One region of the Shewanella sp. MF05956 genome, then DNA from elsewhere that is predicted to be linked to it. Evidence: predicted binding sites of a transcription regulator. Region 1 holds the regulator's gene; the other holds the start of a gene.
The links. Region 1 encodes LexA, which represses DNA repair genes until DNA is damaged. Its sites were predicted from a motif close to TACTGTATNNNNATACAGTA; they were not measured.
Positions count from the first base shown of each region.

Region 2: a site for LexA is predicted at 7,792-7,811, ahead of dinG (ATP-dependent DNA helicase DinG). Genes of this name have one in related genera too.

Region 1 covers NZ_JCAYNV010000009.1:33,575-46,075, forward strand. The annotation lists gene ctaD (cytochrome c oxidase subunit I) at 1-366, opposite strand, end outside; gene coxB (cytochrome c oxidase subunit II) at 377-2,410, opposite strand; gene AC19MX_RS11235 (cell division inhibitor SulA) at 2,803-3,309, opposite strand; gene lexA (transcriptional repressor LexA) at 3,306-3,920, opposite strand; gene plsB (glycerol-3-phosphate 1-O-acyltransferase PlsB) at 4,185-6,608, shown strand; gene mtr (tryptophan permease) at 6,608-7,864, shown strand; gene AC19MX_RS11255 (VOC family protein) at 7,985-8,764, shown strand; gene AC19MX_RS11260 (hypothetical protein) at 8,865-9,125, shown strand; gene AC19MX_RS11265 (hypothetical protein) at 9,125-9,403, shown strand; gene AC19MX_RS11270 (efflux RND transporter permease subunit) at 9,492-12,501, opposite strand, start outside.
Region 2 covers NZ_JCAYNV010000006.1:213,958-226,458, reverse strand. The annotation lists gene AC19MX_RS08970 (OmcA/MtrC family decaheme c-type cytochrome) at 1-1,535, opposite strand, end outside; RNA gene ffs (signal recognition particle sRNA small type) at 2,013-2,110, shown strand; gene AC19MX_RS08960 (late competence development ComFB family protein) at 2,211-2,513, opposite strand; gene AC19MX_RS08955 (histone deacetylase family protein) at 2,598-3,524, opposite strand; gene AC19MX_RS08950 (DUF2057 domain-containing protein) at 3,525-4,235, opposite strand; gene AC19MX_RS08945 (primosomal replication protein) at 4,245-4,907, opposite strand; gene AC19MX_RS08940 (TSUP family transporter) at 4,904-5,677, opposite strand; gene dinG (ATP-dependent DNA helicase DinG) at 5,686-7,761, opposite strand; gene AC19MX_RS08930 (DNA polymerase II) at 7,893-10,277, shown strand; gene AC19MX_RS08925 (TonB-dependent receptor plug domain-containing protein) at 10,936-12,501, shown strand, end outside.

The DNA.
Region 1 (12,501 bases):
AAAACTCCAGTTATTCATGCGCGGCAGCGCCATATCTGGCGCGCCGATCATCATAGGTATTAGCCAGTTTGCTAACCCGGTAAAGGCTGGCATTACCGCGCCAAACACCATAATCAGACCATGAACTGTGGTCATTTGATTAAAAAAGTTTGGTTCAACTAGCTGTAAACCCGGTTGGAAGAGTTCTGCGCGGATGACCATTGCCATTGCGCCACCCGTTAAAAACATGATGAAACTAAACCATAAATACAAAGATCCAATGTCTTTATGATTGGTGGTCAGTATCCAGCGCATTAGCCCTTTAGGGGCACCGTGATGATGCTCATCATGCGCAGTGCCGATTGTATCGTGCGTTGTTGTGCTCATTGGTTTTCCCCTACTGTCCATGACTAGCGACATCGGCAGGTTGAACTGCCTCGCCAGAATTATTGCCCCACGCATTGCGCTCATACGTAATCACCGCAGCCATTTTTTGTGGGCTGAGCTGACTACTGAATGCCTGCATTGCCGTGCCGGGTTTGCCATGCATCACTATTTCGATATGCCCGCTTACTGGCCCTGTTATTACTGGGCTGCCAATCAGTGAGGGGAATGCGCCTGGTATTCCTGTGCCAGTAGGTTGGTGACACGCTGCACACGTAGCGGCATAGACTTGTTCACCTTCAGCCATAAGCTGTTCCATGGTGAGTGTGGGTGATGCTTCTGGTGTGACGACTTTGCCAACGGCTTCGGCTGCTTGATTAGCCGCATCGGTTACCGCGTCTGCAACAGTATCAACGACAGCGGTAGCTGTATCTATTGCTTGTGCTGCGGGCTTTGGTGAAGCTGCACTGTTACTAGAAAAATTACCCACATCCGCAGCTTGAACTGCATCACCTGAGTTATTTCCCCATGCATTACGCTCATAAGTAATCACAGCGGCAATTTGCTGTAGGCTAAGTTGAGCACTGAAAGCCTGCATTGCTGTGCCTGGTTTGCCGTGCATAACCATCTCGATATGCCCGCTTACTGGTCCAGTTATTATTGGGCTGCCAATGAGTGAGGGGAATGCGCCAGGTATGCCTGCGCCAGTAGGTTGGTGACACGCTGCACACGTAGCGACATAGACTTGTTCACCTTCAGCCATAAGCTGTTCCATGGTGAGTACAGATAAATCTTCTGGCGCCACGGCTTTTGCAACGGCTTCAGCAGCTTGGTTGACTGTTTCGGCTAGCGTATCAGCAGTATTATCAACCATAGCTGTTGCTGTGTTGGCTTTTGCTGCCGCTGCATTAGGTGCTGCGGTACCATTACTTGAAAATTTACCTACGTCTGCTGCTTGCACTGCATCGCCACTGTTATTACCCCATGTATTGCGCTCATAGGTTATGACTGCGGCAATTTCTTGAGCAGATAGCTGCTTAGCAAAGGCTTGCATCGCTGTGCCGGGCTTACCGTTGATCACAATATTAAGGTGATCTTCAACAGGGCCTTTAATAATCGGACTACCGATTAACGATGGAAATACGCCAGGAAGACCCGCGCCATTGGGTTGGTGACAGGCTGCGCAGCGAGCAAGGTACACTTGTTCACCTTGTTTGCTTAAATCGGCAAGAGATAAGGTTTGCGACATCGAGGCCGCAGCTGCTGCGGCTTCGGTTTTAGCCATTTGCTTTTGCTCAATCAGCCAATTATCAAAATCTGCTTCAGAAAGCGCATTGACCACTATGGGCATAAAACCATGATCTTTTCCGCAAAGTTCAGCACATTGACCACGGTAGATCCCGGGTTTATCAATACGCGTCCAGGCTTCGTTAATAAAACCGGGATTAGCATCTTTTTTAACGGCAAATGCCGGTACCCACCAAGAATGGATTACATCATCTGAGGTCATTAAAAAACGCACTTTGCGATTAATCGGTAATACCAGAGGCTTATCTACCTCGAGTAGATAGTTTTCACCTTTGGTTTGATCACCATCAATTTGTTCTCTTGGAGTTGAGAGTGTGCTGTAAAATTCTATGTCTTTATCGAAATAGCTGTAGTGCCATTTCCATTGCGACCCCGTAATTTTTATGGTCAGATCCGCATCGCTGGAGTCTTCCATTGCAATCAGGGTTTTAGTAGCAGGAATTGCCATAGCAATTAAGATGATAAACGGAATGACTGTCCAGGCTATTTCCACTTTAGTACTTTCGTGAAAATTGGCCGCGACAGCGCCTTTAGATTTGCGGTGATAGATCATTGAGTAAATCATGATCCCAAACACCACTAGCCCAATAGCACAACAGATATATAAAATGGTCATGTGGAGGTCGTAAACCTTACCACTGATATCTGTTACGCCTTGAGTCATGTTGAGGGGCATTTCTGCAGCCCCAAGCGGAAGTGCTATCAGCACAACCAATAAACAATACCACCATTGCTTCACAAGACTTCTCCTCTGCTTATTGCAAATAGCAACTACAAAGAAGAGTCACACAGTAAGTCTCTGCTCTATGCAAACTCTTCGGTTCCCAAAAAAGTTTGATGACCTCAAAGTAACTTGGTGGTTGTAAACTGGCAGTTTACGCTTTTATTGTTAGCTGAACACCACACTTGTACCTACGACTGAACTAATCAAATTGTATTGACGTATTCCCATCGATGGCGGTGTTATCTGCCAAATTACGTCAAATAAAAGATAAAAAATGTTTCATCCTTGTTAACAACATTACTTGTAGATTAAACATTGATCAAGATCACTTTGTTCGCTAATTGGCTGAAAAAAGGTAAAAAAAAGCCCTGAATTGGATGCAGGGCTTGGTGTTGAAGGGTTCGTACTTAATGAAATGCTGAAAAATTACTTGTTGCAGAAGGCATTGTTGGATTAACGATTTGATGTTTTTCAGGTAAGTGAGTATTCACATCTTCAATTACCACACCTAAAGCGCGTGCACTTTTGGCGACAATTTCTAAACGGCGACTGTCACGAGCATCTAATGAACTCGTCCAGGTAATCACAGCGCTTGAAGTGCCACTGGTTAATGCTTTTTCCATTGCCCATAACGTTTCAACTTCATCTTTAGTGTGTACTAGTAAGATTCGGTCCATTCTTACACCAGCACTTGCCAGCATGTGCTTATAACCAATATGCGGAGGACTAATGAGCACTATCCAGCGTCCTTGTCGGCTTAAGGTTGCTAACTGGCTGCACAGTTGCCCTAACTCAGACTCACCTTGAGTGACGGTTTGTAATGTTTGAATGGTTTGGTTGCCATACAATTCTGCTTCTGTTGAATCTGCCCATAAACCTGGGTGGCGCGGGGCAGTGCCCATTAGTTTGTTCATAACCAATCTCCATTACGGATAACGCCAACGGCAAGCCCTTCAATGGTGAGGCTTTGGCAACTTAAGTCTACTTTAATCGGGGTGTATGCTTCGTTTTCGGCATGTAGATAGACAACATTGCCTTTTTTCTCGAAACGTTTCACCGTGACGTCATCTTCAACGCGGGCCACAACTACTTGGCCATTACGTGCTTGCTGCATTTTATGAACGGCAAGTAAATCGCCCTCTAAAATGCCAATGTCTTTCATGCTGTCGCCACGTACTCGCAGTAAAAAATCGGCTGCGGGTTTAAACATGTTTGGGTCGACTTGATAATATTGCTCTACATGCTCTTGCGCTAAAATGGGTTCACCAGCAGCGACTTGGCCAATCAGCGGCAATCCTGTTTCTTGTTGTTCTTCATGAGGTAAGCGGATACCTCTTGAAGTGCCAGGCATGATCTCGATAAAGCCTTTTTTGGCGAGTGCTTTTAAATGCTCTTCGGCAGCATTTGCACTTTTAAAGCCAAGACGGTTCGCAATTTCAGCACGAGTCGGTGGCATACCTGTTTCGGCGATATTGTTTTTAATTAAGTCTAAAATTTCTGCTTGGCGCGGCGTTAACGGTCTCATGATGATTCCTGTCTTTTTATACAGTGACTGTCATTATATACAGTGTTTTTGTTCGCGCAAGTATTAACCAACCGTTTTTTGTTTTTTGTTACGGCATTGTTGCCTATCAGTATGTTTTATATCAGTTTCATTCTATATTTTAATTGAGTTGTTCAGTTAGGGACTGTTCACAAAGTAAAGATAAAACAGCCAGATAGTGTATCAAGGGTGGTTTCTGGTATCCTATGCAGCAATATTACAGTGGCTTATATTGCGAAAGTAACTATGTCAAAACCAAATTCAATATTTTTACGTGCATTAAAATGGGTACAGAAATCGATGGTTCAAACCATTGTTGTCCCGCATGACCCTTTTGATGATCTTAATTTAGATCCAAATAAACCATTGGTTTATGTCATGAAAACAGAGTCAATCAGTGATGCCGCTGCGCTAAGCGAAATCACTGAGGGCTTTGGAATGCCGAGTCCATATGACCCACTCATCGTTGATGGCTTAAAAGTGCCACGTATTGTGTGTTTGGAGGGGCGTAAGCCACTCTTTGGTAAACGCGAAAGTGGTGAAAAGTTTATCGACAGCTTTACCAGTTTATTGGCGCTTCATCGTCAACGTCCGGATTTGGATATTCAACTCGTTCCCGTGAGTTTGTACTGGGGGCGCACGCCTGGTAAAGAAGACGACAGTATGAAGGCGGCAGTGCTTGAGCGTGAAAGCCCAACGTGGTTACGCAAATGGCTAATGATTTTGTTTCTTGGTAGACATAACTTTGTCCAGTTCTCTAATGCATTATCTTTACGCTATATGGCAGATGAGCATGGATTTGATAAAAGTATTGCCCACAAATTAACCCGTGTAGCTCGAGTGCATTTCAGTCGTCAACGTAAAGTGATGACGGGCCCGCAGCTGCCCAACAGACAAATGTTTTTTGCTTCGTTGCTTAAATCGGATTCAATCAAAAAAGCGATTGAAGAAGAAGCCATTAACAAGAAAGTATCACCTGAAAAAGCCCGTGAAACAGCCATTGAATATTTAGATGAAATTGCCACGGACTATTCAGACAGTTTAATCCGTATCGCTGAGCGCTTCCTTACTTGGCTGTGGAACAAGCTATACAGTGGTATCAATATCAAAGGCGCTGAACAAATCCGTCAATTACACCATGATGGTCATGAAATTGTGTATGTGCCGTGTCATCGCAGCCATATGGATTACTTACTACTGTCGTATATTTTGTATTATCAGGGCATGGTGCCACCGCATATCGCTGCTGGAATTAACCTAAACTTTTGGCCAGCAGGCCCGATGTTCCGTCGTGGTGGCGCGTTCTTTATCCGCCGTAGCTTTAACGGCAACAAGCTATACACTGCTGTGTTTCGTGAATATTTAGACCAACTGTTTGCTAAAGGTTATTCGGTTGAATACTTCACTGAAGGTGGCCGTTCTCGTACCGGACGTTTACTTGCCCCTAAAACAGGCATGTTAGCCATGACTATTAATAGTGTATTGCGCGGCATTGAGCGACCTGTAACGCTTGTGCCTGTGTATTTAGGTTATGACCATGTGATGGAAGTCGCCACTTATCATAAAGAGTTAAGCGGCAAGAAAAAGCAAAAAGAGTCAGTGTGGCAAGTGTTTGGTGCCATTCGTAAGTTAGGTAATTTTGGCCAAGGTTATGTGAATTTTGGTGAGCCGATTAATCTACAAAACTTTTTAAATCAACAAGCTCCAGATTGGCGTGAAGAAGTGGCCAAAGACCCAGAGCAAAAACCGACTTGGTTTACGCCATCAGTTAACTTATTGGCTAACCGTGTGATGACTAATATTAACGGCGCTGCCGCCGCAAGTTCAGTGACATTAACCAGTTTAGTCTTGCTAGCTTCTGAGCGAAATGCATTAGAGCGCAGCTTGTTAGAACGTCAGTTAGATTTGTATTTAGCGATGCTGAAAACGGTACCTTATACAAATTATGCTTCTGTTGCAGAAGGTAATGGTAAATCGATTGTTGATCATTGTTTATCACTGAATAAGTTTGTCAGCACGAAAGATGCTATTGGTGAAATTATTTCTGTTGATGAAAAAATTGCTATCACCATGAGCTACTACCGCAACAATATCATTCACGTCATGGCGATTCCGTCGTTAATTGCCAGTTGTTTAGTGCAATATGATATTTGTGACCGCGAAAAAATTCATGCCGTCGTGATGGATTTTTATCCGTTGCTAAAAGCTGAATTATTTATGGGTATTGACGATGTGCCACAGCATATCGACAGCCTTTTGGACTTTATGGTTGAACAAGGCTTACTCAGTGGCGAAGCACATTTTGAAGTCACGCCTCGGTACACTGCGCAATTATTATTGTTAGCAGAAACTATCAGCGAAACGTTACAGCGTTATGCCATTATCTTTAACTTGTTAGCGATAAAGCCAGATTTAGAACGCTCAGAGCTTGAAACTGATAGTCACTTATTAGCACAGCGTTTAGGTGCATTGCATGGCATCACAGCGCCAGAGTTTTATGACAAAAAACTCTATAACACCTTAAGCGTTAAGCTAAAAGAACTGGGCTATTTATGCAGTGTTGAGCATCGGTCTGAAGTGATTAGAATTCGCGATTATGCAAACCAGTTATTGAGCTCATCAGTAAGACAAACCATTGTTGATAGTGTGCACGCGGAGCATGGACACTAATGGCCAACCATATGAATGGGGCAAAGCACCGTCCGCAAGGGAAGTCTCTATTGGGCGGTGCGATGATTATTGCGGGCACCACTGTGGGGGCTGGCATGTTTTCATTGCCAGTTGTGGGCGCGGGTATGTGGTTTGGCTATTCAATAGCCATGCTATTAGGTGTCTGGTTTTGCATGTTAATGTCGGGGTTATTGCTGCTAGAAGCTAACTTACATTTTGAACCCGGTGCTAGTTTCGATACGTTAACCCGTGAAACCTTAGGCCAATTTTGGCGAGTCATTAACGGCGTATCCATTGCATTTGTCTTGTACATTTTGACCTACGCTTATATCAGTGGTGGCAGCTCTATTGTTAATCATAGCTTGTCGGCACTTGGCGTAACCTTACCTCAAAGTGTTGCCGGTTTAGTGTTTGCGGCAGTGTTAGCGTTCATCGTATTGATTAGTACTAAAGCGGTTGATCGTATTACCACCATCATGCTCGGCGGTATGGTGATTACCTTCTTTTTAGCAATAGGTAATTTATTGATTGAAATCGACACCACTAAGTTAGTGTCACCAGACGGTGAAAGCCGTTATTTGCCGTATTTATTTGCTGCAATTCCCTTTGGCTTAGCCAGTTTTGGCTACCATGGAAATGTACCGAGTTTAGTTAAATACTATGGTAAAGATGCTAATACGATTGTCAAAGCGATAGTCGTTGGCACTAGCATCGCCCTCATTATCTATGTGTGTTGGCTTATCGCGACCATGGGTAATATTCCGCGTAGCCAATTTGCTGATGTGATTGCCAAGGGTGGCAACATTGGGGTGCTGGTTGAGGCTTTATCGGGTGCGATGGTAAGTCAGTGGCTTAACAATATGCTGACGTTATTTGCCAATTTAGCCGTAGCGTCATCGTTTTTAGGGGTGACTTTAGGTTTGTTCGATTATCTTGCCGATTTATTTGGCTTTGATGACTCGCGTTCAGGTCGTGTTAAAACCGCTGCAGTGACTTTTATTCCACCAACGATTTTGGGCTTATTATTTCCTAATGGTTTTATTATTGCCATTGGTTTTGCCGCATTAGCCGCTACCGTTTGGGCGGTAATTGTACCGGCTTTATTAGCCTATAAAGTGCGTCAATTGTATCCAGAATCAAGTGGGTTTAAAGTGCCGGGTGGGACCCCATTAATTGTGATTGTTGTGTTGTTTGGCATGATTACCGCAACCTGTCACTTACTGGCCATGGCCGATATTCTGCCGGTATTTAAATAAGCTGATTTGCACAGTGCATTTTAAAAAAAGCCTTCGTTTGAAGGCTTTTTGCTTTTTGGATGATATCAACTTAACTTATACCTATTACCTATCAGTAATTGCTACTACAGGATAACAATAATGAAAGTACAACAATATCAACAAGGACAGCCATGCTGGATTGAGCTGGCTACGCACGATTGGGATGCGGGTAAAGCGTTTTATCAGGCATTATTTGGTTGGGAAGCTGATGATATGCCAATGCCTGAAGGACATTACACTATGTTGCAAATTGAAGGTGACGATATTGGCGCGATGTACCCAATGCCAGAGGATATGCAAGCGTTGCCCACACATTGGACGCTCTACTTTGCTGTTGATGATGTTGATGTTACCGCTGAATTAGTTAAACAAGCTGGCGGACAAGTGATAGCTGGGCCACATTCGGTTGGGGACGCAGGCCACATGGCATTATGCACCGACCTTGAAGGTAGCCGTTTTGCACTGTGGCAAGGGCAAGATCATATAGGCATAAAACGGGCACAAGAAGCTAATACCTTATGCTGGGTTGAGTTAGCCTGTCGTGACACCGCAGCCGCTAAAACATTTTATAGTAAGGTGTTAGGCTATCAAACCAAACTTGCAGATATGGCCGATTTTGAATACACCGAATGGTATGTGGGTGAGCAAGCTGTTGGCGGCATGATGGAAATGACGGCAGAATGGGGCGATGCGCCAGCGCATTGGATGAACTATTTTGCAGTTGATGATTGCGATGCCGCGCTCGCTAAAGCAAAAAGTTTGGGTGCGACCGTGTGCGTATCCGCTACCGACATCCCTAATGTGGGACGTTTTTCGGTACTCAATGATCCGCAAGGCGGGTTTTTCTCGATTATTTCGCTATTGGACCCAGCAGCATAAACATTTAGCATCTTGTATTTACGTCATTATTTGAACTCAAATTAACAATCGATGTCTGAATAATTAGTGTTACACAAGGAGTACACCCAAGGATGAATTTATGACTCAAGAAACAACACAAACAGCATTAGCACGAATTAACCGCAGTATGCTAATGGTGGCCATTATCGATTTTCCCGGTACGTTATTGTTTGGTTTAGGGCTTTACGGAATATTTGCCGGCTTTGACGAAGGTTTTTTACCTATGCTAGCTCACCCAATGATCATTAATGCAATGTTGGTTATTGGTGGCGCGATTATGGCATGGGGAATGTTTAAGATGATGAGTTTAGCGCGTGAAAAACAAAGGATCACTCAATAATGAAAAAGCAGCTTGTTCAATCGACCCTCTTATCGAGCCTGATATTGTCTAGTTTACTTGTCTTAACGGCTTGTAGCGGCACGTCGCCAAACCGTTTAGGCAATGCTGGCAATGCCGACGATAATAAAAATGATACAGATTACATGATACTCAATCTGCCTATGGCGATTTTAGCCAGTGATCCATGCAAACACGGTCATCCTGATGATATCGCTGCATGTAAGAAGAAGAAACAAGATGAAGCGGATCAACTTAATGAGTCACTTAAGCGGAATTAACCTCAGCTTAATTTAGGTTGTTGATGTGATAATAAAAATCCCAAACAATACATTGTTTGGGATTTTGCTTTATAGCGTCTGCCAATGATTATGCAGGCAACCGTCGACCGTAAATGAGTAAGTAAATCGCTGGTATCACAAATAGCGATAATAGCGGCGCGGTGACCATACCGCCCACCATAGGTGCGGCAATTTTTTGCATCACTTCATTGCCTGAACCACTGCCCCACATGATGGGTAATAAGCCAAAAAAGATGGTGGCAACCGTCATGGCTTTAGGGCGTATGCGCATTACCGCTCCTTCGATAAGCGCAGCCGTTAAGTCGGCTTTAGTTTGATAGCGGTCTTCTCGTTTGTAAGCGGCAATGCTATTGTTGAGGTACACCTGCATCACCACCCCAAACTCAGCGGCCACACCAGCCAGTGCTATCATGCCAACCGATACCGCCACTGAGAAATTAAACTCGAGCGAGTAAAGTAACCATGCGCTGCCCACCAGTGAAAATGGCAAACTGAGCATAATCACCAGAGCCTGAATGGTTGAGTTAAAGGTCATCATCAATAAGATAAAAATCACCGCAATCATCAGCGGGATCACCAGTGTCATTTTAGCTTCAACCCGTTGCATGTATTCATATTGGCCCGCAAAGCTGTAGCTGTAACGCGCAGGTAAGCTAATTTGTTCATCGAGTGCGGTTTGAGCCTGGGTAATATACTCACCAATTGAAATATCTTTTAAGTCGACAAACACCCATGAAATAAGGCGGCCATTCTCACTGGCAAGCATTGGCGCGCCGTCGCTAATGGTTAGTTCAGCTAGGTAACTTAAGGGTAGGTATTTACCGGTTTTAGTGAGCACTGGCAGATCTTTTAGCTTTTCAATGTTGTCGCGTAACTCCCTTGGGTAACGAATGTTAATTGGGTAGCGTTCCTGACCTTGAATCGATTCGCCCACCGTCATGCCGCCAATGGCAATTTGCACCACATCTTGAATGTCTTTTAGTGTCATGCCGTAGCGAGCGGCATTTTTCAAGTTAGGAGTAATATCAATATAACGACCACCACTGCTGCGCTGTGCAAATGCCGATAAGGTGCCCGGTAATTGGCTTACTACTGCTTCTATTTCACTGCCTATTCGCTGTAACTCCTCAACATTCGACCCTGATATTTTGATGCCAACCGGGGTTCTTACCCCTGTAGACAACATATCAATACGGGTTTTAATCGGTTGCACCCAAGCGTTAGTCATGCCCGGAATACGTACCGTTTTTTGCAGCTCGGCAATGATACTTTCTAATGTCACACCTGCACGCCATTCGCTTGTGGGTTTAAGCATAATGGTGGTTTCGAGCATGGTTAACGGCGCAGGGTCTGTGGCGGTTTGAGCCCGGCCGACTTTACCAAATACCCGTTTAACTTCAGGCACCGTTTTAATCAGCCTGTCTGTTTGTTGTAAAATTTCAGCCGCTTTCCCTGCACTAACGCCGGGTAATGTGGTGGGCATATACAGCAAGTCACCTTCTTCTAGCGTTGGCATAAACTCTGAGCCCATTTGGCTAAGGGGATAATAGGCGCTGAGTAAGGCGACAATAGCCATAACGATGGTCATTTTTGGAAAACGTAACACCCATTTTAATAACGGTTGATATAACGCAATCAAGATACGACTGAGTGGGTTTTTACGCTCATCGGGGATTTTTCCACGAACAAAATAGCCCATTAATACCGGAATTAAGGTGATGGCTAAAATTGCCGATGCGGCCATAGCAAAGGTTTTGGTAAAGGCGAGAGGATGAAACAAACGCCCCTCTTGTGCTTCTAACGCAAACACAGGGGTAAAGCTTAAGGTAATAATTAATAAACTGAAAAACAGTGCAGGACCCACTTCAACAGAGGCTTCTTTTACTAGCTGCCAGTGTGCTTCGCCCTCAGGGGCACTGCCGTGTTGTTGGCGATAATGCTCTAAATGTTTGTGAGTATTTTCTACCATTACGATTGATGCATCAACCACCGCGCCGATGGCGATAGCTATCCCGCCTAGGCTCATAATGTTGGCATTCACCCCCATAAAATGCATCGCAATAAAGCTGATCAAAATCGAGATGGGTAGAGTGATAATGGCCACTAATGTCGAACGAGCATGCAGTAAAAATAATAAGCAAATCAGCCCAACAACCAGCATCTCTTCGAGCACTTTATGTTTGAGGTTGTCGACTGATCGCACAATCAGCTCTGAGCGGTCATAAGTGGTGACTAACTCCACTCCATCTGGCAGGCCATTACTGATTTGTTCGAGCTTAATTTTGACATTATTAATGGTTTCAAGGGCGTTTTCGCCGTAGCGCATCACCACAATACCGCCCACGACTTCACCTTGTCCATCAAGCTCTGCAATACCGCGCCTTGCCGCTGGGCCTGTGCGCAGCTGTGCGACATCTTTCATTAATATCGGTGTGCCGGTTTCAGATAATATACCCAACGGCACTTCAGCAAAATCAGCAATGGTTTGGCGATAACCACTTGAGGTGATCATGTATTCAGCCTCGGCCATTTCTATCACCGAGCCGCCGGTTGAGCTATTAGAATTGTCGAGGGCATTTTTAATGGTCATCAAATCGATTTGATACAAAGCCAATTTATGCGGATCGACGACCACTTGATAGGTTTGTTCCATGCCGCCAACTGTCGCGACTTCTGATACGCCAGCGACACTTTGCAGCTCAAGTTTTAAAAACCAGTCTTGCAGAGAGCGCAATTGCGCTAAATCGTATTGGCCTTTGCGATCTACAAGTGCGTATTGAAAAATCCAACCGACACCGGAGGCGTCAGGGCCTAAGCTCGGCGTCACCCCGTCAGGCAACTGATCTTGGGTTTGCGAAAGGTATTCAAGCACGCGTGAACGGGCCCAATAAATGTCGGTACCGTCTTCAAAAATCACATACACAAACGAGTCACCAAACATGGAGAACCCGCGCACGGTTTTGGCGCCGGGAACTGCCAACATGGCCGACGACAATGGGTAGGTTATTTGGTCTTCTACCAACTGCGGAGCTTGGCCTGGATAACTGGTTTTAACGATGACCTGTACATCTGATAAA
Region 2 (12,501 bases), on a different contig from region 1:
TTCACTTCTGGGCGACCATAGCCGCCATTGTTGTAACACGCGGTTACCGCTGACCAAAGTTCAAACGTTTTACCCACATAGTCAGTGGGTAGCGTGACGTTATTCCACACTAAGGTCCAACTATTGTCTGCGTTTGCAATCCCTTCACTGAGTTTAATACGTCTGTTGCTGTAACTGGCATCGTTATAAGCTGGGTAATCTATGTTGCTGTCCCATGCCATCACGATGCGACTGCCAGTGTCGACAAATTCAGCAGCAATGACATTTGCCGATGCATCGGTAAATTTAACGGTCGTACTAAATTTGCCTTCAGCAGTAACGGTAGTATCGCTAAAGACGACATTCATGGTTTGGGTTTCGTTATAGGCCTTCATCACATCGCCGTGAGCTTCTTTTGCACTGCGAGCGTAACCTTCTTCAATATGACATGAAGTACATTGTGTACTTAAACCAACATGATGTTCAGAGGCTGATTCTGTATGACAAGCAATACAAGCTGTGTCGCTTTTATTGGCGTTAAATAATGCGGCATCTTGAGGGGCATTAGCGCCTTCAACGTGACATGCACTGCAATCAGCAGCAGGTTTTTGTGGATACATCACATTGCCATAATCATGTACACCACCGCCATAACCAATGACTTTATACGGCGCAGCTTCTTCCGTTGTTGCGGTATGTGTTACGCGGTCTTGGCCTTTATGGATAGCGTGGATCATGTAGCCAAAGTCAACACTGTTGCCGGTTTCTGGATCCCCAGATGTAGCCGTGTGGCACGATGCGCAGTTTTCAAGATCAATTCTGCGGCCACCGTGTAATTCAAGACTATCTGGTTGGTGACAGGTATAACAGGCCTCAATTGAAACCACATCTCGTGAGGCGATATCTTCGGTTAACCCAGTAGATGGCTGGAAGTCATAATGTGCATTTGCAGTAATGAGCGGTTGTTTTAACTCAAGGGTAATACGCTGGGTATTATCTTGATTATAGGTAATCGTTAATGGTTCTGTTATTTGGCTAACATTGGTTTGGAATGTGTATTGATACGTCCCGTCTTGATTATCAACAAAGCAAGTATCGCAAGCAGAAGCGGCTTCTACTTCTGCTTGGTATTGAGCTGAGGGGGATATATTGGTTTCGCCATCGGGGATCGTGCTGGTATTCGGCTGTTTTAATACATTAATATAAGACTGCCATTGATAGCCGCGATCGACTTGTGTGTCACCGACCATTTCGGTAACAGGCGTTAATTGTGAAATGCCGAAGCGAAGATCATGATCTTTTGTTAACCCAAGTACAGCTACGCCATTGCCGTTTTTGAGGCTAAAAGTGACGTTGACTTTACCGTCTGTCACCGTTGCATCTGTCATTGTGGCTTTTAGTGTTGATGCGCTGTCAATGCTGACACCGATAATGCCATCTGGGCCATCTTCACCATTGGCACCATCGCTGCCTCCACAGCCTGATAGTGCCAAAGCGATTAGCCCTGCACTTAGCACCGCTTTTGTTACGGGACGAACGGTAATTGTTTTCATCATCTATTCCCTGCATTTTTTAGTTATCGCGCAATTCACTAAGGGTTAACAGTGTGCGGATTTTATTCAATTTTCATATTAGCTAACCTTTGCAAGTTACTCATCGAAATAAGTGTAGAGTTGTGACTAAGATCTGACTATTCCTTTGGGAGTAAATAATGAATGTCATTCACAAGCAGTTAAAACCAAAATTTTGTCCTTAACTTAGCTTAAGTTAATCTTTGCCTAATTGAGAGTAGCGATTGAGAACAACTTTGGCGGGCATAAGCTTGATTACAAATAATTATACAAAGAAATCGAATCAAGGCGTTCACTTAGCGAGTTGATGTAATGCATATTGGTTGAATTTGCATAAGTATTGTGCAACTAAACTAGTGATTACACAGTTATTAAGATTAAGGCTTGATCAAGCCAATAGGTTAGGGGATAATCGCCTCGTTCTGAAAAACAAGCTTTGTTTATCAGAAGTCAATGGTGACCCTAGGGTCCCCCCGCAATGATAACTTGTGAACTCGGCCAGACCCGGAAGGGAGCAACCGCAGCAAGCGACTCGTGTGCCGGGGTGTCGGCTCTAGGGGAACCTCCAAATTTATCCCCACATCATTTTCACTAGTTCATCTATCTTTAATTTGTTGCCTAAAAGGGCAGTAAACTACGCATACCCTCGAATAATTATCTTTAAATTTGCTGTGCCGCTGCTATTTCTGCTTCTTCTTTTAAGCGTTTTTGTAAATTGGCTTTAAGAAATTGACGAGACTTTTCAAGCGCATCGTAAATCTCGGTTTTCATCATGTGCAATTCTTGGTAATTTTCAAAAAAATAGGTATCGACTAAGTGACGGATGTAACGCACGGGTAATTGATTTAGCGTGACGCAACATAAATCGGCCAAGTATTCTTCAGGCAGCTCTTCCATTAAGCCTTCATCTCTCAGTATTTCCATTAATAGAACTTCATAATAGTTACGAATATCTAAGTGCATTATATGCTCCATTGAGACCAGTGTGTTGTCGACGTCTATGTCGAATATATTACGTGTAAGCGTTGGCTACACGAGCTATGTTGATTAGTCGCCTTTGCTTAACCATAACTCATTTGCTGCCACAAGTAGTTGGCTATGTCGATGAGTTAACTCGGCTTCATTACGACTATAGCCTCCACCAATCACAGCTGCAAGCGGGATGTTGTGGCTTTTGGCTATTGATATCACTTGGGTATCTCTTGCTAATATACCTTGGGTCGAAATATTGAAGTATCCTAAATCATCGTCTTGATGAATATCTACCCCAGCATCATAAATAATAAGATCAGGCTGATGCATCCGAATAAGGAAAGGCAGTATTTGTTGGATGTGCTCAATATATTCTTGGTCGCTGCAGCCTTTGTTTAAATCAATATCATGATCTGAGTGCTGCTTGCGTGAGGGGAAGTTTTGCGCACAGTGGATTGAACTGCTAATAATATTGGGATACCGCTGAGCTAATGTCGCTGTGCCATCACCTTGATGTACGTCGCAATCAAATATCAGTACTTTATCTGCTTTACCGCTGTCGATGGCTGATTTTGCCGCAAGAACTAAATCGTTAAAGACACAAAACCCGCTGCCAAAATCATAATGAGCATGATGATATCCGCCGGTTAAATGCACCGCAAAACCATATTCTAATGCTAATTGGCTGCACAATACTGTGCCATTGACGGCATGTAAGGTGCGGGTGACAAGATGTTGGCTCCAAGGAAACCCAATACGTCGTTGCGCTTTATGCTCGAGCAATCCGTTGGTGAATTGATTAACATATTGCGGGCAATGCACAGTGTAAAGTGTTTCGATGTTGATGGGGGCAGGAGTATGCATTGCTGACTCAAGCAGTAATTGTTGCTCAAGTGCATATTCATATAGCAGTTGATATTTTGTGGTTGGAAATCGATGGGTGTGAGGTAACGCCAGCCGAGAATAGCTGGCGTGATACACAAAGGGAATGGCTGTTAACATTTAAAGTTGCTTAATGGCCCAACCCATAAACTCTTTGCGGGTTTTTTCATCGGCTTGTAACCACCAATACTGCAACATTTGCTCAGCTTGTGCTGGGGTTGTTGCTTTGCCAGCGGGTACTTTGGTTGTTACTGACGTTACAGCCGCCACGGGTGCCATATTGGTTGCAACAGCAATGTCTGATTGCACCGGTGCCTGTGTGACAACCGTTTTGCCATCTCCCGTCGCTGAGGCAGACAAGCTCTCAAAGTCTTGTTGTTTATTGGTTTTAAACAAGTTAGTGATAAAGGTTTCTTCTGCAAAATTGGTTTGCTCAACACTATAAGAGACAGAGCCGTTGTCCTGGCGGCTCACTTCGACTTGTGGCGCTTTAGCAAAGGCTTTTGGCTTTTTGATAACATCACCATTAGCCGGTTTTAGGCTGTATTGATAATCACCATCTACCGTTAGCGTAACAATGAACGGTGTGGATTTTACAAATGATTGACTGTCACTGAACGAGTCATCGACCACATCATGATAGCGGATGGCGATTTTATGGGTGCCATTGGCTAATGTTAAGTCGGATTGATGTTTAAACATACTTGTTTCAATTGCTTCGCCATCAAGAGCTAAATATTCAAAAGACATGGGAATAGTTAAATTAGCTGCAAATACTGATGATGAAGTTAAAAATGCTAACAGCGCACTAGTGGTGAATACAGATTTCATTGTTGCTCCTTAACGAGGGTAACTTTGGCGAGGTCGTTCAAATAATTGAATGCGCTCTTCAATATAACTTGTTGCTTGTTTACATTTTCCTAAGCGACGATGCATCAAAAGTATGTCATTTTGCAATTGAATTTTGTCATCACTATGACAGAATTCAAGATTTGCTTCCATTTGTTGTATTTTTTGCTCAATTTTTTTCGCCCAGTTGAGATGTTTGTTCAGTTCGGCATATAGTTGATGACTGTTTTGCATCACATTACTGGCTATCCAACCAAATCCACTGTCTTGCACCGCTTGCTGTTGTTTTTTTGCATAACGCGCCCGATTACTGGCTTTACGTTGTGCTTCGGCTTTTAAATTAATGTCGGTGGTGAGCAAGGCTCTTTTTAGCGCGATAAAGCGGTCTTGTATGCGATCACAACTGAGTTGAATAACAGGACCACTCAGCTTAAGTAATAATTGTTTTTCTAGTTTTTGAATGTCTTGGCGAAGTTGTGAAATACATGGGCTCAGCAAACCACCTTGTTGAGCGAAAAGTTGGCTGTTAAATCGTTCGGTTTGTTGCAAGGTTTGTCGCTGGTTGGGTGCTAAATTTTGGTCATGCATTAGGGCATCTTGCTCAAGTTGAGTCAGTTGCTGCTTTAACATTAAAACCAGTTGTTGGGTATTCATCCCCAAGCACTCCAAGTTAGGTGAATGGCTATCGACAATACCATAACGATAAAAATAGGTTTAATAAAAGGAATGCCAAATCGAATTGCGCTTCGTGCGCCAATATAAGAGCCGGCCATCATGCAAACACCCATCCATAACCCTAGCATCCACTGCACTTGTCCCATTGAGGCAAATATAACTAACGCAGTAACATTACTCACAGAGGTCATCACCCTTGCTAAGCCACAGCTGTGCAACAAAGGGAGTTTGTGAATTGATACTGATGACACGGTCCAAAATGCGCCAATACCCGGCCCGGCAAAGCCATCATAACTGCCGAGTATAAAACCTTGCGAGATTTGTTTGCCAGTAGACGAACGTTCAATGGGGAGGCTGACATTGTTATCACCCATGGCTTTGGGACTGAATAAGGTATAAATGGCAATGCCGATAATTAATAGCGGCAAGATTTTGTCTAGCCAAGTCGGGTCAATGAGGAAAACCAGAATACATCCTGAGACAGAACCTATAAGGGTAGCAAAAAAACTGGCTTTCCATAATGCAGGGTTAAATAATTGCTGTTTATAGAAGGTAAAACTTGAGGTTAACGAGCCAAAACATGCCGCTAACTTATTAGTGCCTAAGGCTAAATGAGGTGGAATGCCTACTGTTAGCAATGCTGGTATCGACAATAAACCACCACCACCCACTATGGCATCAATAAAACCTGCAATAATTCCGATGACCGCTAATACTGCCCAATGGCTAGGGTCTAATAATAAATCCAACTCAATACCTATTCAATAACACGTCTAAAAGGGGGAAGGGCATCAATCAATGATTTGCCATAACGTTTGGTCACTAAGCGGCGGTCTAAAATAGTCACTCGTCCGTAATCTTGCTCTTTACGCAGCAAGCGACCACAACTTTGGACTAATTTACGCGATGCGTCTGGAATTGTCAGCTGTAAAAAGGGATTACCACCTTTTACTTTCACGTATTCCGCATGGGCTTGTTCTACCGGTGATGTTGGTACAGCAAAAGGCAGTTTAGTGATAATTAGGTTGGTTAAATAGTCGCCCGGTAAATCCAGACCTTCTGAGAAACTGCCTGTGCCGAATATAATACTGGGTAAACCATCGTCACAACGCTGCTTATGTTTTTCTAAAATTTGTTGTCTTGGAATTTCACCTTGAACAAATAACTGATCTTTGGCTATTTTGCCCTCGACCAAATCGACCACTTTTTCCATTTGCCAGTAAGATGCAAATAATACGAGTGTGGCCATTTCGCCATCCACTAATGCAACAATGTGCTCAGCAATCTCGGCCGTATAGTTATCATCGGTAGGTTCTGTAACCATTTGTGGAATAAACAACGTGGCGTTATTTTCATAATCAAAGGGCGACAACAAGGCTAAAAAACGTGTGCCATCATTAATGCCTAATCCGACTTGATGAGCAAAATGGTTAAAGTTGTTTAGTGCTCGTAATGTTGCACTGCACAATACAACGCCAGCCGCTTTTTGCCATAGCATAGACTCGAGCATAAAACCGACTTCGATTGGCGATGAGCAAAATAAGTAATCCTGCTGCTTTCCGGTAATCAGTTCTGCCCAGCGTGCCATTGGTGCGCCTTTTTTACTGTCTTCTTTGGCCATCATTTTCCACAGCTTATGCAAATTATCTAAGCGTTGTAAAATAAAGCCTGTTTCAGACAATAACCCTTCAGATTGATGCTTGGGCACTTCACCGTCTTTTATTGCCTCACTTAGCACCGACACCACTTTATTAAACTGTTTAACAGCAGCGCCAGAGGCCGTGGCTAAGTTTTCTGCCTGAATTAATAGCGCTTGTGGTAATTGCCCGTGCTCAAAGCGCAGTCGGCTTTCTGGGTTGGCAAATAATTGCGGTTGGGTATCGCAATAATGCGCGACTTGAGTTAATAAGTTGGTTAAATCGGTTGTGTGATCAAGCATGGCTTGCACAGGAGCAATAATGTTATTTGTTTTAAGCTGATTTTGCAGCTTAGAGCAGGTTTTAGAGGCTTTTTCTAACCAATCACAAGCCCCGCGTAACGTGGCTTGCGCGCTGGAGAAATCTCTTGCCACAATCGGTAAATGGTGTGCCTCATCGATAACATAAAACATGTCTTCTGGATCAGGTAAAATAACTCCGCCACCTAATTCTAAGTCAGCAAAAAGCAAACTGTGGTTAGCAATAAGCACATCCCAGGTATCAACATCTTCACGTGCTTTATGAAATGGACAGTTGTGATGTGCTGATACTTGTCGATGACAACTGTGCTTGTCACAACATATTTGCTGCCATAAAAAATCTGGGATGGGATGTTGCAGGGTGTCAATTTCACCGTTCCAACGTTTTTGATGGAAATCTTGATGCAGTTTTTGCAGTTCGTTTATTTGGCTTTGATCTGGCTTTGTTTGCCACATGGCCATTTGTGAGCTGTCTTGATTGCCTATCATGGCTTCAAGTTTGGCCAAGCACACGTAACGTTGCCGACCTTTAACTAGACCAAATTTAAAGTCAACGCCAGATTGTTGTAAAAAAAACGGCAAATCTTTGTGGAGTAACTGTTCTTGTAATGCAACCGTTGCAGTGGCAATACAGACCTTTTTCTTACTGGCTAATGCTAATGGAATGGTGCCAAGAATATACGACAGTGACTTACCAATCCCGGTACCCGCTTCAACCACAATAATCCGCCGATCTTTGTCATACTCTCCCGCTAAGGTTTTTGAGATTTCAGCTACCATGTAGTTTTGTTCGCGACGAGAACGAAATTGCGGCATAGCATTAGCAATTTCTTTATAAATGGTGCGAATTTGACTTTTTATCGTATCCGGTAGCATAGAAGTATGATTTCTGCGTGGTCTGAATTATGCTGTACATAATAACAGTGAATTAGCATGCTACGAAGTAATAAATAACATTGAAACATTTACAGCCGCAATTAAAACATTCCACCCATGCTCGTCAAAGCATGTCTGCATTGCCGCGAGTGAAGGGCAGAGTATTGACTCGCCATGCGATATATCGTCAGGGTCAGCTGGTGTTGCAATATTATTTAAAAACCGCAAATGGGCCAATTTTAGTTGAGTTGCATCACAGTGAGGTGATTTGTTTTTGTCGTCAGCAAGATGTGAATGTGTTAACTCACAAAGTCGATTTTACGCTCAAGGCGGAGTCTATTGGGTTAACCAGTTTTGCGCATGAACCCGTCTGTGCCCTGTATTTAAAATCTAACAGCCAATTAAAAGGGCTGACTAGGGTGGCTAATGATGTCGGCATTACGCTATTTGAAGCCGATATTAGACCCGAGCAGCGTTATTTAATCGAGCGCTTTATTGCCCTTGATATTGAATGTGTGGGGGAGTATCACAGTACAAATCACGATACCTTATTGCCATTAATGTCACTGGAACGGGCTCGAAAACCCGTAGCTGAACCAACCGATGTTGAGATTAGTTTATCAGTAATATCGTTAGATTTTGAATGCAGCTTTGATGGCGAACTCTATTCAGTTGGGTTATATGGCGAGCAATACCAATGTGTGTTTATGGTTGGCGAACCACAAAATGATAGCCATGATTTTATTGTTTGGGTAAACGATGAGGTCGAACTTATCCATCATCTTATTGCCTGGTTTGAGCAATACGACCCTGACATTATTATTGGTTGGGCAGTGGTCACTTTTGATTTAGCTTTATTATATCGTCGCTGCATTGTACATCATATCCCATTATTAATAGGCCGAGGTGGCACAGAATTAAGCTGGAAGGTCGCGGATAAATTTAGGCCCGAAACACTCTCGTTACCCGGGCGCGTGGTGCTTGACGGCATTGATTGGTTAAAAGCGGCATTTTATCAATTTGATAGTTTTTCATTAGAGTTTGTATCAAGAAATCTGCTCGATGAAGGTAAGGCTATTGAACATGTCGAGAATCGCGGCCAAGAAATTACCACGTTATTTCACACCGATAAAAATGCGCTAGCATTTTATAACATCACCGACAGCCGATTAGTATGGGATATTTTTGAAAAAACCCAGTTGATTGACTTTGCGATTGAACGAGCAAAATTAACAGGTTTAGAGTTTGGCCGTGTCGGTGCCTCGATTGCTGCATTTTATCATTTATATTTACCTCACTTACATCGCAATGGATTTGTTGCTCCAGCACATCCTGCCAGTCAAGGGCTTGAAAGCCCCGGCGGTTATGTCATGTCATCTATCCCTGGTCATTACAAAGACGTATTAGTTCTAGATTTTAAAAGTTTGTACCCATCGATAATTCGGACTTTTTTAATTGACCCCAAAGGATTAGTGGAAGGCTTACGCTTGGCCGAACAAGGTGATAATACTTCAACCGTGCCAGGTTATTTAGGTGCACATTTTGCGCGAGATAACGCAATTTTACCTGGTTTAGTTGCCAGCCTAGCAGCGCAAAGAGAAATGGCAAAAATAGAAAAAAATGCGCCGTTATCGCAAGCGATAAAAATTATCATGAACTCTTTATACGGTGTATTAGGCTCAAAAGGGTGTGTATTCCATGATGCGAAGTTAGCCAGTTCAATTACCATGCGCGGTCATCAAATTATGAAATTGACCAAGCAATGGATAGAAGAATCAGGTTATCAAGTTATCTATGGCGATACCGACTCCACTTTTGTTTGGCTTGGCGAAAATCATGGGATTAAAGACATTAATGCCTTGGGGTTGCAACTCGCAACCAGCATAACAACACGCTGGCGTGATTGGTGTGAGACTGAATATCAATTAGACAGTTTTCTAGAGTTAGAATTTGAAACTCACTTTGATCAATTCATTATGCCGACGTTAAGAGGGTCTGATGAAGGCAGTAAAAAACGCTATGTCGGTGCTTCATTAGGGGCGGACAGTAAGCTTAAATTGACGTTCAAAGGCATGGAGCAGGTGAGAAGTGATTGGAGCCCTATCGCCCGTAAGATGCAATTTGACTTATACGAGATGTTTTTCAACGGTGAGGATGTTATCGATTACCTTCGTCAAGAGTTAGACGCGCTAAAAAAAGGTGAAAGAGACTCTGAGCTCATCTTTAAAAAACGTTTACGTCGTCATGCTGAAGACTACACTGCAAAATCATCTCCCCATGTCAAAGCGGCAAAACAATTGGCACAAATACAGGGTACATCTAAAGCAACAAGGAGAGGGCATCAAATCAGGTATTGGATGACGACAACAGGCGCTCAACCTGTCGAAGCAGAACCCAATAATATTGATTACGAATATTACATTAGTAAACAAATACAGCCGATTGCTGAACCTATTTTACAGTTGTGTGGGCAACGATTTGATGCGCTAGTCAATGATCAACTCTCGCTAATTTAAAACTTAATAATGTCGAAACTGGTAATATGGCATTGTACCCTCGTCACACTTTCCTATCGCAAACATTGTGCGATTTTATGTTTACCCCAAAGCGACATGCATACTCTATATGTAAATATGCAAAATCAATACCGCAGCATTATCTATACTTATATTGAGTCGAACAAACCATCATCAAGGTCAATTATTCACCTAAATACCGACCGAAAAAGTACCTCAATCTCCTTTTTTTTGTATCTTAAATGTAATTGTTAACAACTTATCGACAAACCCTATTGTTATAAATGTTAAATTTTCATTGCTTGCAACACCATTCGAAAATCAGCCCTAGCATAAAAAATCAGTCTGCAAAACAGGATGTTAAGTTTTTTATTTTTAAGTTCCCTAATTTATCAAAATAAAACAAAAGTTCTATAAACCTATGCTTTTAAATGTTTTTATTTTTTAGTGTCCATTTTAGTTAACAGGAATGGAGATCACATTTGATTAACTTTTGCGCTTACGGCACTTCAATTGTTGATTAGTTGTATCAAATGTGATTTTATTGCATACGTAAATGAGTGGTTGTGATGATTTTTGTTACATCCCCTCATAGAACTAACACCTAAAAAGGTAGTTAGTATTATAAGAAAGATATAAAAGTCCAGGGAGATAGACAATGCATAAGAATATTCTAGCTAAATCGGTGCGTTTAGCACTGATCGGTGGTGCTGCAGCGGCAGCGTTAAGTGTACCTGCTGTTATTGCAGCAGAAGAAGATGGTGCAAAAGTAGAGCGAATTGAAATTACAGGTTCTCGAATTCGTAGAGTTGATATCGAAAATGCATCACCTGTTGAAGTAATTAACGCTAAAGACTTTAATGACATGGGACGCTATAGTGTTGCAGATGCCTTGCGTTCTTCTACATTCAATAGTTTTGGTTCTTTAGTTCCTTCTTCAGGTAGTAGTGCTCAATCTCAAGCTAGTGTTAACTTACTAGGTTTAGGTTCTTCAAGAACACTAGTTTTGTTAGATGGTGTTCGCCTAGCTGCTTCACCAACACTTTCAGGCGCAGCTATCAACATTAACCAAATACCAATGTCTATTGTAGAAAGAATTGAAATTCTTAAAGATGGTGGTTCAGCGGTTTACGGCTCAGATGCAATCGCTGGTGTAGTAAACATTATTACTAAAAAGAATTTTGAAGGTCTGAATATTACTGGTCGTGTCGCCCGTCCTGATGATGAAGGTGGTGATGGACATGATTTCTCTGTCACTACAGGTATCAGTAGTGATAAAGGCAACATTACATTCTCTTTTGAAAAACAAGTTCAAGAGCCTATTTTTGATCGTGACCGTCCATATACAGCTCCTTTTGCTGAAGACGCTGATGGTAATGGTATTTTAGACTATAATTCTTCAGTAGGTATCAGTTCTTATGGAGCAAGTATCAAAAACCCTTATACAGGTCTTTGGGAGGCTTCGCCTGAGTGTGAAAATCTAGCCAATACTGTTGATGGTTTTGTTGGTGTTTTAGAATCTGGAGCTAACCAATATTGTGGTTTTGCATACTCTGGTGTGTCAGCTAACCAAGCTTCAACTGATCGTCAATCTATATTTGTTAACGCTAACTATGAAATAACTGATGATCTTCGTATGAAGTCTCGTGCAATGATTACGCAAAACAAGTCATTTGGTCGTTATGCTCCAGCAGCAGCTGGGTGGGATGATATCCCTGCAAATTCATTACATAATCCATATGATGATACTACTGACGGACGTTTTCGTTGGTATCAGCTTGGTAACCGTGATGGTAATGTTACTGATTTGACACAAGATTATATGGTTGGATTAGAAGGTGACTTTGGTGAAACTGCCGTATGGGAAACTTTTTATCATCACAGTAACACTAATAATAAATCAGTCGGTGAATATTATTTAAGCTATGCAGGCTTATATACAAACTTGTATTTGGATATCCCGTTAGGTGACGGTGTTGACAATATGAAGACAACAACACTACAACAGGATGACTATACCCTAGACCAATATTATGTAGGTGTGAGTTTTGATGGTGGTGAGTTACCTGGTGGTGCGATTGGTCATTATGTTGGGGCTGAAGCTGCAAACATTAAATATTCATCTACAGTTGATGCACAATCTGAGGTCGGTTTAGTTGGGGGCTCAGCCGGTAATTCATCTGGTAGAGACCGTGATACATGGGCTGTATTCTATGAAGGTGTA